Teredinibacter purpureus: one gene and its partner. The protein of the gene in region 1 interacts with the protein of each later gene in a pairwise test. Links are inferred from orthologs where the notes say so. Each region holds a gene or a part of one and is shown on either strand. Other genes may lie near its edges.

Region 1 (7,755 bases):
AACTAAACGAGATTTTCCTACGCCCGCCTCACCAACAATACAAACACTTCTCCCGTGGCTAGCTTCCACTTCAGCAAACAAACGACTTAATTCCGCCAGTTCACGGCCGCGACCAATAAAATGGGTAAACCCCCTTACTTCACTGGCTTCGAAACGGCAACTAACATTAGATTGAGAATAAATCCGGTGAGCCTGTAGTGCTTCAGATTTACCTTTTAGAAAAAGAGGTTGTATACGCTGAGTAGAAAAATAAGGAAGAACACCTGAAATTGTTTTTTCAGATACAATTATTTCGCCAGGCGCAGCCACATCGGATAAGCGAGCCGCGGTATTCAAACTATCGCCAATTATTTTATAACGCCCTTGAATAAAATCGCCTTCTTCAACGACGACAAGACCGGAGTCTAACCCTGTGTGAAACTGCAATTTTTCGGGCATACCCTTAACGCGAGGAACTGATATTTTTTCGACCAGTTCGTGCAATGCTAGGGCCGCATTAATTGCACGGGTGACATCATCTTCCAACGGCTCTGGCAATCCAAAAATAGCCAATACACCATCACCATAGAATTGATTAACAACACCGCTGCAATCAATAACTGTCGCTTCAACGAGTTCGCGAACCTGCCTTAGCAGATCAGCATATAATTCAGGGTCTAATACATCCCCCAGCTTTGTGGAAGCACAAAGATCGACAAAAAGAACAGTTACATAACAACGACGTACAGCCACAAGAACCCCAGTAATACCATCAACTAGAAAATTGAGAACCGCATTTAACCATGTAGTTCAATGTATAAACAAGCCCATTTGTACTACAAAAAAAAGCTAGCCTTTTGTACTAAAAATTACACGAGGGAAGACTATAAAATAGAATGATACCCGTAAGCAATTAGATTACTCGACACAAAAAAAAGGACTAACGAAGTAAATCCATAGTACTAACTTTATTAGTGTAATCACACAAATCACGTAAGATTTAATCAAACACTTTGTACATTTTCCGAATAACGAAGCAACGACATCAATAAACACTAACGCAACGCATAGAACCCCTCACAAGGGCGCGCGAACTTAACCTGTGTGAGTTTTATCACACGGGAAATCTGATTGAATGCCTACTTTCTCTACTCGTTACAACTTAAGACTTGGTTCGTTAAAACGTAGATAACCCCGCAGGTAGATACCTCCTATTGAAATGAGCCGCTCAGTATTTATAAAAATGGCAGCGCCAGTACTCTACCTTAATAAGCAGAGTTCACTAAGCAATACCTCTCGCCGTAAAAGCCCACGACGCAAAACCTCTGCCTCAATTCAATCTGCCACTGCCACTTTTCGACCGAACGCTGGATACCGCAACGCGGCATAAGACAACCCCCGGTAAACTTAAGTAATATTTTTTATAAATACCTCAATATCAAGTTAGAAGTGCGACATCCATCGCTCCCAACGGTCAGCCTACGCAAGACAAAAACCCTTCTGCTTTAAAGGTATGGATAGACTAGCCTCATTCGCTCAAATAAATCGCTGGCCTTGAGAAAATTAGATCAATTAACATAGCCTACAGGATAAGAAATTTTTCAGATCGCGGGCGAACATAATCACTGTTTTACCAAAACCGTATAGAACGTCCTGCTCGATAACTTTTTGGAAAAGACTTTACCGATTAAACCCTATTAAATAGACGCAAAAAAAACATGACGATACATGTGCCATAGGCTCTTCAGGACTACCGCCCGAATACTGTATATGCCGCCAATAAGTGATTTGCACCCATACAAAGACTACAGCCAAGTGGTAAGCTTGAGCGTCTACATCTATGCGTACTAATCATTCAGCACCTATGAATACAAATGAAACGATAAAAATTGGCGACTGGTTAATAGACCCCATTCACTCTTCTGCGGCCAAAGAAGGAACATCAAAACGTTTAGAGAAGCGCTTATTAAAAGTGCTTCTAGTCCTCGCGGAGCATGATGGAGAGCCTGTTAAGAAAGACATTATTCTTGAAGCCGCTTGGGCAGGCAAACACCCAACCGACGACACTTTATCCGTGGCTATCAGTAACTTACGAAAAATATTTAGCTGCTCTCCCCAATCACCTTCATTTATTGAAACGATTAGTGGTTACGGTTATCGGCTTTTAGTTCCTGTTCAACATAATTTTGGCGCGGCCAATGACAACATAATTAAAGCTCCACCTAAAGCTAACCTCACACTCTACCGCTATGGGATTGCACTCCTCCTAACCGTGTTACTCGCGAGTGTAGCCTATGTCGTAATAACCGATAAAAATATCGAAGACGAAAACGGTTTTGGTATGCAAGACTATCGAACCGACGAATTTTTCCTAAAATCCGTCTACCTCATTACCGATAACAACCGCACCCTAGAGACACTGGACGAAGCGATTGTATTACTAAATTCCTTGGATACCAGTAATCCAAACACATCAGAGATCCACTATTACCTTGGGCAAGGGTATCTATTCAAATATTTCTATTCACCACCTGCCCATAAAAAAACTTACGCCGCAGAAGCTGAGAAAGCATTTTTACACTCCATTTACCTTAACCCTAAAAATCACCAGTCGTTAAACCAGCTCGCGTCAGTGAGCATGTTTATCCATCACAATCTATTGCTTGCGAAAAACTATTATATTCGCGCCATATCGGCAGCTCCGCAATTCGCGGAAGCCCATATCGCTTACGCGACCTGTTTATTAGCCATGGGAAATTTTGATAGGGCTCTGCACCACAACAAAATTGGCATGTCCCTTAAACCAGCGCATTACGCATCGCCCTCTCATGTATGGATATTTTCAATCGGTGGAGACTACGAAAATGCAAGCCGTAGCCTAGCAAAACTATTTACACTAGACCCAGACTCTATCAATTATCACCGATCAGGAATGAAACTATACGAAATACAAGGCATAGAAAAAAAGGCCTTCGAATTTTATTTACAGTCATTTAAAAGAGTTGGCTATTCAGAAGAGGATATCGCCTCCGCGAACAAAGCCTTTAACGATGGAGGCCTTAAACAACTCAACCACTGGTTAGCTAATATCAAAAAAGAGTTGGCCGATATTGGGCAAGGTACGCCACCATTTTCCACCGCTCGCTATCACGCCGCCGCCGGAGAGCATGAGCAATCACTGGATCTACTTGAAGCCATTGAAAAACACGAACCGTTCAAACTTTTATGGATAAAGGTTGAACCAAAATTTTCAGGCATGCGCACATTACCTCGTTTTGTTGCCCTGACAACACGTTTAGGTATTAGTAATTTCCCCGAAATATAACGTAAGGAAAAAATTAGTTAATACATTATCTAATAAAAAACGTAAAAATCCGCAACTTTAAAATCACTACAATACCTTTTCCGTTCGCCTGCTGATCAACCTTCTTCAACAACTCAATGTTTTCCTCTAGCGTCACACCTTATCTCGACCTCGTAATTTATCGCCTCACTATTAAGATGGAAATTTAAACAAACAAATAACATCAACAATTGTTCATTAGCACTAATTTAGCCATTTAATAAAGGTTAATTTTATTTTTAACCAAAACTTTAGATGTTCTTCAGGACTACCGCCCGCACAAACCTAATAATTAGTGTTTCTAAGCACACATACCGTTTAAAAAATTACCGTAGAACGGCATTACGAAGAAAACAACATAAAGCCATTGGATATCAATAAAGGGTGCCTGTATGAAAAAACGTTCGATCGCCATAGCAGTGCCGTCATTGATGATGCTCTTTGGAATGGGGCATTGGTCCGGACGTCACTTCGTTGAGAACAACACCTCTACGTGCAATGTATCCATTCCGACTCAAGACACCATTCAAAATGAAAGTGGTTCACTACCGAAGCATTTAATGCACGGTCAACACAGTTCACTATTACGGCCTAACCCAACACTTAGCCGCTCCCCCGATACAAACAGCGCTGCAGCACAAGTCACCGCATCACAGCGCGCCGCGGAAGCGTCTCAGACCGTTGCATCCCCCACAGTAGACAACACTACATCACAACTTAACACATGGATTAACACCCATATCGTTGGCGATAAGAATTTTAATCTTTCAGAGAAAATGGAATCATATTTTTTAGAAGAACAGCCAGATCCAAGCTGGGCAACGGAACAAGAGGACGTGTTTTTGGATCTTTTCTTTGAAAGCCCAGCACTGGCCGACTTTTCGTTAATCGACGTGCAATGTAAAGCGACTCAATGCCGGCTATCAGTCGCCACTTTAAACACTGAACACAGCAACACCTTTACAGCCAGCCTTTCAAACGCATTACCTGCCAACGGGCAAGCACAAACACTCTTCGCAAACCCTCAACAAGATAGCAACGAAACAATTGTCTTCGTTTCTCGACAAGGTGAAACTTTTGGTTTTATGCAATAAGTAATGCTTTACAGGCCGTAGAGCACATTCATGGCAGATTGTTCTGCACGTGCACAACACATGGAACGCGTTGAGTCGCACATCATTAACTTTTGAGGACATTACTATGCAGATTAAAAAATTAACCACCATCATGAGTGTGAGTATCGCCTGCCTTTGGGGCGCCCACGCAAGTGCGCTGGAACCAGCACAGAATTGCGAATTAATTACCTTTGCCATCGTCAACGAAGGCACTACCATTTACGACCGAATGGAATGTGACCTTCCCAGCCCCTCTACCGAGCGAGCTGTCGCGTTTGCTCGACAACGAAATTATGGCAGCGGCCCTGCGTGTAATATGCTCTCCGTATATTCACCCTTTACGAATACCGGCAGCTGTTCTTCGCCAAGCATTAAGATCCCCGGTAATGTCATCATCTTCTGTACAGCGCCAGGCGAACTGTATGGCAACCGAACAACGTGGGAATTGGCTGCGGAAGAAGACAGTATTTATGCTCTGTGTGGCGATGGCTGTGGGTACAACACCTTCAAAACAGACCAGAGCGATCTGTTAAAAGTCGTGTGTAATGAAGAAAGCATGTTATAAACGAAAAGCACGGTATAAAAACGCTGAGCCTATCACAACAGCTTTAATTATTTTGTTTTCGGCCGAACGTAGATAGGGAAAACAAAGCCGGCGACCCATGATGGGTCGCCGGCTTTTTTATACGGGTATAACTGTATTAAACGCCTTAGTCTTCGAGAAAATTACAAACTGCTAGCCGCAACATTTCTTATACTTTTTTTCGCTACCGCAACTACAGGGGTCGTTACGCCCAGGCACCTTATCGAGCGTCACTGTTTCACTTTTATTAAGGTGTAGAGTGAGTTCACTAATAGATTCAACGGCACCCTCGCGGCTATCTACGCTAATATCTGCATATAAGTGAGCCTTCGCTACCAACGCTTCTACTTCTTGCCTGCGTTTTTCACTGGTAACAACTAACGTCAAAGGATACTTTTTACTCCCGGATTTGCTTATAGCGTTTGTTTCATAGCCAAATTTAACGTGATTTTCACGTATAGCTTGGCGACCCTTGAAAAAAAATTTATCTGACATGTCATAACTCAAACAGTATTAAAAAATAGAATACGCAACCCTCAATATAATGGTTACCGCCCAACCGACTCAGTTTAACACTACAGCCGGCTCATTGCTTATCCGTACAAAAGTAAAGTAGAAGCTTCAAGCATACAGCTTATCGACAACTCATTGGCCTGCAACTCGTTCCGTTATGCGCTACAAAGTAAGAGTTTCAGCCGCACACAAAAAAAGCCGGCAATAGCCGGCCTTATATTAAATTTCTACACTCAAACGCTTAGTTTTTAAATTCTGCACGGCCACGGTATACCGCTTTTTCGCCCAATTCGGCTTCAATGCGAAGCAGACGGTTATATTTGGCTATACGGTCTGAACGAGACAAAGAACCTGTTTTAATCTGACCCGCCGCAGTGGCTACAGCCAAATCGGCAATAGTGGTATCTTCGGTTTCGCCAGAACGGTGTGAGATTACAGCGGTAAAGCCTGCATCCTGAGCCATTTTGATGGCGTCTAGCGTTTCTGTCAAAGAGCCAATCTGGTTGAATTTAATCAAAATAGAATTACCGATACCTTCATCGATACCACGCTTCAAGATTTTAGTGTTGGTCACAAACAAATCGTCGCCTACCAACTGAACCTTATCACCAATTTTCTTGGTAAGAATCTCCCAGCTCGCCCAATCACTTTCGTCCATGCCATCTTCAATAGACAAAATGGGGAACTTAGCCGAAAGCTCTGCTAGGTAATCCGCATACTCTTCACCGGAAAACGTCTTACCTTCACCGGCCATGTCGTATACGCCGTCTTTATAGAATTCTGAAGAAGCACAATCCAGCGCTAAAGTTACGTCTTCACCCAGCTTGTAGCCAGCATTAGCAACCGCTTCAGCAATAGCCTCTAAAGCCGCTTCGTTGGACGGCAAGTTAGGAGCAAATCCACCTTCGTCACCAACGGCAGTATTCAAACCTCGGCCCGATAATACTTTTTTCAGGCTATGGAATATTTCAGCGCCCATACGCAATGCTTCGGTAAAACTAGGTGCGCCAACAGGCTGAACCATAAACTCTTGAATATCTACATTGTTATCCGCGTGCTCTCCACCATTAATGATGTTCATCATGGGTACGGGCATTGAATATTGGCCAGAAGTACCGTTTAGGTCGGCAATATGGGCATACAATGGAATACCTTTGTCGATGGCAGTTGCTTTAGCAGCCGCTAACGAAACAGCCAAAATGGCGTTCGCACCGAAGTTACCTTTGTTTTCAGTGCCGTCGGCATCGATCATAATGCTATCGAGTTCACGTTGCGCGCCAGCGTCTTTGCCTATTAACAAAGGTTTAATAGTATCGTTAATGTTGGCAACAGCTTTTAATACGCCTTTACCTAAGTAACGACTTTTATCGCCATCACGCAGCTCTAAGGCTTCACGGGAACCTGTAGAGGCTCCAGACGGTGCACATGCACTTCCAACGACACCGCTTTCTAATACCACTTCCGCCATAACGGTTGGGTTACCGCGGGAGTCCATTACCTCAAAACCAACTACGTCTACAATCTTGCTCATAGTGACTGTCTCTCTTTGTTTACACTAACGTTAATAACTATTGAATATCTAATGGTGGTAAAACTTTAATTAAATTATCCACCGCTTTCATTTGCGCCAAAAATGGTTCCAGTTTTTCCAACGGAAGCGCGCTGGGACCATCGCATAAAGCTTCTGCAGGGTTCGGGTGAGCTTCGATAAACAAACCCGCTAGCCCAACGGCCATACCGGATCTCGCTAACTCCGCCGTTTGATGTCGACGACCGCCAGACGCTGCGCCCAAGGGGTCGCGACACTGTAGGGAATGCGTTACATCAAAAATAACGGGTAAGCCATTACTCACTTCTTTCATAGTGCGAAAACCCAGCATATCGACAACTAAGTTGTCGTAGCCCATGCAGGCTCCACGTTCACATAGGATGAGGTTTTCATTGCCACCCTCTGCAAATTTTTCAACAATATTTTTCATTTGCCCTGGGCTTAGGAACTGCGGTTTTTTTACATTAATAACCGCTTTCGTTTTAGCCATTGCTTCGACCAAATCCGTTTGCCGAGCAAGAAAAGCCGGCAACTGAATAACATCTGCAACCTCGGCAACCATTGCCGCCTGATGTGGTTCATGCACATCTGTAATAATCGGTACGCCGAACTCTTCCTTGATGGCTCGAAAAATTTCGAGGCCTTTATCAATCCCTGGCCCTCGATAAGAGCT
Region 2 (4,620 bases), 340 kb from region 1 along the record:
GGGGAATATTCGCGAGATGGAAAACCGCGTTAAACGTGCCGTTGTAATGAGCGAAGACAAGCAAATTTCCTCTGAGGATCTTGGTTTAGTCTCTGATGAAAGCTTGAATTTAAACTTGAGACAAGTACGCTATAACGCAGAACGAGCAGCGATATTGCGCGCGCTTACAATGTCTGATCACAATATTTCTGCCACAGCAAAACTACTTGGCATTACACGCCCAACACTCTACGACCTAATGAAAAAGTATAACGTTCAAGTCAATATGGGTTAAAACCCTACAAAAAAGCCGGCATGAATGCCGGCTTTTTACTGAAGAGGTTCTCAATAAAACATACTACATTGAATTAAACACGATACCCGCCAAGCGATTTTCACCAATGGCTTCTGCTGCTGCCATAACCTGTCCATTACTGACCTTACCGTAGGGCACCACTAACACAACGAAGTCGCATAGCGCCGCCATAATACGAGCCTCTGCCGAGTACTCACTTACAGAGGGCGCATCCATTAAAATATAGCGGTCAGAATAGCGCTCTTTTAATTCTTTTAAGAAGGCCTGCATACGCTCCGACGATAATCGCTCTGTCGCACCTTCAGTATTCCCACCCACAGGAATGACGCGTACGCGAGGAATACCCGACGCATAGACAATAGATTCTATACCTAATGCGCTATTATCGAGGTAATCGGTTAGGCCCGATTCCGCATCGGTTACCACCAGTTCGTCCATAGAGGGCGCATAGAAGTTTGCATCAACAACTAAGGACGTTCGCGTCTTATCGAGGGCTATTGCCGCAGCAAGATTTTTCACGGCGTAAGAACAACCACCCCCAGGTACAACCGAGGTAAACATACAAATAAAGTTCTTACCCTGAGCTTTACTGTATACACGTGTCCGCAAGTCTCTAAAGACCTTAAGCATCTGAGTGTTTGAAGCACCCTGATACAAGATTTTTAACTTTTCAAGTTCCGTTTTACTGAAACGATGAATTTCAGACATTTCACCAATGCGCCCACCGCCGTTAGCTTGTTCGTCCAACGCCCCATCACTCCCAGAAACATTACTCAAATTTGCTGCCTTAGACTCCAAAACAACGCCTCTCTTTTATTCTGTGTTGAACTTTTTTCAAGCGAACACTCGCACGTTTACGGCATCGATTTAACTGTAATCCACAGCCATGGTACATCAACCGCCGTAGTGAGGCGCTAATATACCCCAAACCAACGCGAGCTGTTAGAACTAGAACCATATTAGCTGAACGAACCCTACCGCCACTGCAATACAATGCGATAACACGTTAGCCTTCAACCCAGTCGACGGCGGTAAAGATTGCACGGGCTTTATTCATAGTCTCTTTCCATTCCAGCTCAGGAACAGAGTCAGCCACCACACCAGCACCGGCTTGCACATAAATTTTTGAATCTTTAATCACCGCTGTACGAATAGCAATTGCAGTATCCATATTGCCATTCCACGAAAGGTAACCGACTGCCCCCCCGTATATACCGCGCTTAACGGGTTCAAACTCATCAATAATTTCCATTGCTCGAATCTTCGGTGCACCCGATAAAGTACCCGCGGGCAATGAAGCTCGCAAGACATCGATGGCATCCAATCCCGATTTTAGATCACCCGTTACATTTGACGTGATATGCATAACATGAGAAAACCGTTCGACCATCATCTTTTCGGTCAGTTTTACACTGCCAATTTCCGCAACACGGCCGACATCATTGCGCCCCAAATCTATCAGCATAAGGTGTTCAGCAATTTCTTTAGGGTCGTTGATTAAGTCTTGCTCTAGCGCTAAATCTTCTGCTTCGGTGTACCCGCGTCGACGCGTACCAGCGATGGGGCGAACGGTCATTTCGCCGTCTTGTAGACGAGCAAGGATCTCAGGGCTGGACCCTACAACATGGTGATCGCCCATATTTAAAAAATACATATAGGGCGACGGATTTAAGCAACGCAATGCCCGATACAAATTAATAGGCGGCGCTTCATACGTTTGCGTAAGGCGCTGAGACAGTACCACCTGCATAGTGTCGCCCGCCAATATGTAGTCTTTAACCCGCCCTACATCGGCAAGAAAGGTGTCACGCCCGTAGCTTGAGCTGAAATTTTTCTCGCTCAGGGTTTCGCCCTTTTTAGTGCGAGGACGCGGCATTGCCGGCAATCCCTGTATACCTTGCCCCAGCTTTGTTTCCAATTCGTCAAGACGTGCTTGAGCAACATCATAGGCGTTAGCCGTTGTGGGATCGATATGCACAATAAGGTGTAATGTACCTTGTAAATTATCGAACACCAGCACTTCATCCGAGACTGTCAGCAAAATATCAGGTGTCCCTATTTCATCGACAGGGGCGGAATCAGCAAGTTTTGGTTCGACGTAACGAACACAATCATAAGCAAAATAACCCACTAAGCCGCCGCTAAAATTCGGTAACCCTTCCAACCCCGGCACTCGATGTTCGGCCTGATAAGCCTTAACAAAGGCTAGTGGGTCGGCACAGGTATGCTCACGCTTGAGTTCGCCATCGCGAATAATACGTACAAGAGAACCTCGTGCTTCTAATCGCTCTCGAGCAGGAAGCCCAATAATAGAGTAACGCCCCCACTTTTCGCCCCCCTGCACGGATTCAAATAAGTACGAATAGGGGCCGTCAGCCAATTTCAAATAACTTGAAAGTGGTGTTTCAGTATCGGCAAGTACTTCTCGAGTAACGGGGATTCGGTTGTAGCCTTCAGCGGCCAAGGTAATAAACTGTTCAGGTGTCATAAGATCTCATCTTTAAAATTCTAATGTTAGGTGCGAAAACAAACTAATGGCGACGCCATCGCCAGCGCTCGCAGATTAGAATTCCAGGATTAAAATGACGTTTTAACATGGGAATATTCAATTTAAGTCGTTTTTATAGATGTGCCAGCTTATCACGCATCGCCGTTACAGCCTGGTGATAGTCACTCGCGCCAAAAATAGCAGAACCCGCTACAAACGTGTCGGCACCAGCTGCCGCTACTTCACTAATGTTATCCAGATTGACACCGCCATCCACTTCTAGCAACGTCGATAATTGTTTCTCGTCGAGCAGGTGTCGTGCCGCCCGAATTTTATCTAAAACATACGGTAAAAACGTTTGACCACCGAAACCAGGGTTTACTGACATAAGCAACAATAGGTCTAACTGTTCGATTACAGGCTCAACTAATGCCAAACGAGTGCCAGGATTTAACGCTAAACCGGGCTTACACCCTTTATCGCGTATTAGCTGTAAAGATCGGTCTAAATGCCGAGTGGCCTCAGGGTGAAACGATATATAGGTTGCGCCTGCATCGGCGAATTTAACAATGAGGTCGTCCACAGGTTCAACCATTAAATGCACATCGATTGGAGCTGTTACACCGTACTTACGTAAAGCCTCACATATCATAGGCCCAAAACTTAAATTGGGGACATAATGATTATCCATCACATCGAAATGCACTATATCGGCGCCAGCGGCAAGTACAGCGTCAACCTCCTCCCCTAGACGAGCAAAATCTGCTGCCAAAATAGAGGGTGCTATGCTGAATGTATTACGGGTTGAAACATCCGTCTTGTTACTCGTTCTCTCACCAGCCGTTGCACTCATGATTTTCCTCGTTTGCATCGCATCAAAGCAGAGCATTGTACTGAATATGCCTAAAGCCCTAAACCGCTTTTTTACATTACGATACGCAAGACGCTACGCTAAGAGGCATATCGCCGCGACAGCACTGCATACGTTAATTTTTTATACCCTCGTTTTCCCCCTTATTACGCATGCACAGGAAGAAAGCACCGATGAGGAGCCGCCGCAAGACTCCGGCAACGCCGCAACCACAGAACCCACGGCACCGCCCATAGAAATACCCAATATTGCCGCCAAGCAACAACAGCTGCTCACTGAAGCACTACAAGATCAAAATCTAATTACGTTAACCGCAGAAGACGAGGATTTTTCCGCAATTTGGCAAACCGATACCAGCGGCACGCCTATAGGTGCGGCTCTTATTTTTCATGGTGAAGGTGAACACGCCAATTGGCCGTTGTCTGTTTCGGTGTTACGTGAGCAACTGACACGCTTTGGCTGGGCAACACTTTCTATCACACTGCCTAACCCTACCCTTCCTAGGCCACCTGACCGCCCCGCAGAAATATTGCCACCAGAAAAAGCCGACCCCAGCACATTAGACACTGAACAGCCTGACACGGCAGAAGGGCTGCCCGCCGAAAACGACGCTATCGCTTCGAATGAAACCAACCTTCCACCAGCCTCCACCGAAAACACCCTTGAGCCGCCAGCGCCGATAGCAAAGGATGTAGAGGCGATTGTTCAAGCACGCATAGAAACCGCCATGGCGTTTTTAAACAGTAACGGCCAGTACAATATTATTTATGTGGGATATGGTATTGGGGCCAGTCGAGCCGCTCGATACATTGACGCTATCGACCCCGCCATGTCGAATGGGGTGCTCGATCAAAAACTCAAACAAGCGAGAACCAGAGCGTTAATAAACCGCCCTATCCGAGCGCTTATTTTAATCAATGCACGTAACCGTATTCCATACTCCCCTCTTACCGACGACAAGTTCAT

The links. The genes of interacting proteins can lie anywhere in the genome.
Region 2: the proteins of eno (region 1) and rpe interact in binary tests that used the Escherichia coli proteins (3 or more experiments, as listed by UniProt). The link is inferred for Teredinibacter purpureus from one-to-one orthologs.

Annotation. Positions count from the first base shown.
Region 1 is NZ_CP060092.1:2,502,788-2,510,542, reverse strand. Bases 4,920-7,755 are described here. They hold eno (phosphopyruvate hydratase), read right to left. Parts: upstream 7,065-7,755; coding sequence 5,775-7,064; downstream 4,920-5,774. Other genes in these bases: kdsA (3-deoxy-8-phosphooctulonate synthase), read right to left, coding at 7,102-7,755; H5647_RS10720 (PBPRA1643 family SWIM/SEC-C metal-binding motif protein), read right to left, coding at 5,174-5,515; H5647_RS10725 (hypothetical protein), read left to right, coding at 4,920-5,002. Also shown: H5647_RS10740 (ATP-binding protein), read right to left, coding at 1-732; H5647_RS10735 (helix-turn-helix domain-containing protein), read left to right, coding at 1,820-3,304; H5647_RS10730 (hypothetical protein), read left to right, coding at 3,715-4,416; more of H5647_RS10725, read left to right, coding at 4,523-4,919. UniProt on the Escherichia coli protein: Catalyzes the reversible conversion of 2-phosphoglycerate (2-PG) into phosphoenolpyruvate (PEP). It is essential for the degradation of carbohydrates via glycolysis.
Region 2 is NZ_CP060092.1:2,160,363-2,164,982, reverse strand. The notes cover bases 1,777-4,620. They hold rpe (ribulose-phosphate 3-epimerase), read right to left. Parts: upstream 3,637-4,620; coding sequence 2,917-3,636; downstream 1,777-2,916. Other genes in these bases: H5647_RS09380 (DUF3530 family protein), read left to right, coding at 3,683-4,620; trpE (anthranilate synthase component I), read right to left, coding at 1,777-2,783. Also shown: prsR (PEP-CTERM-box response regulator transcription factor), read left to right, coding at 1-274; H5647_RS09395 (CpsD/CapB family tyrosine-protein kinase), read right to left, coding at 338-1,072; more of trpE, read right to left, coding at 1,302-1,776. UniProt on the Escherichia coli protein: Catalyzes the reversible epimerization of D-ribulose 5-phosphate to D-xylulose 5-phosphate.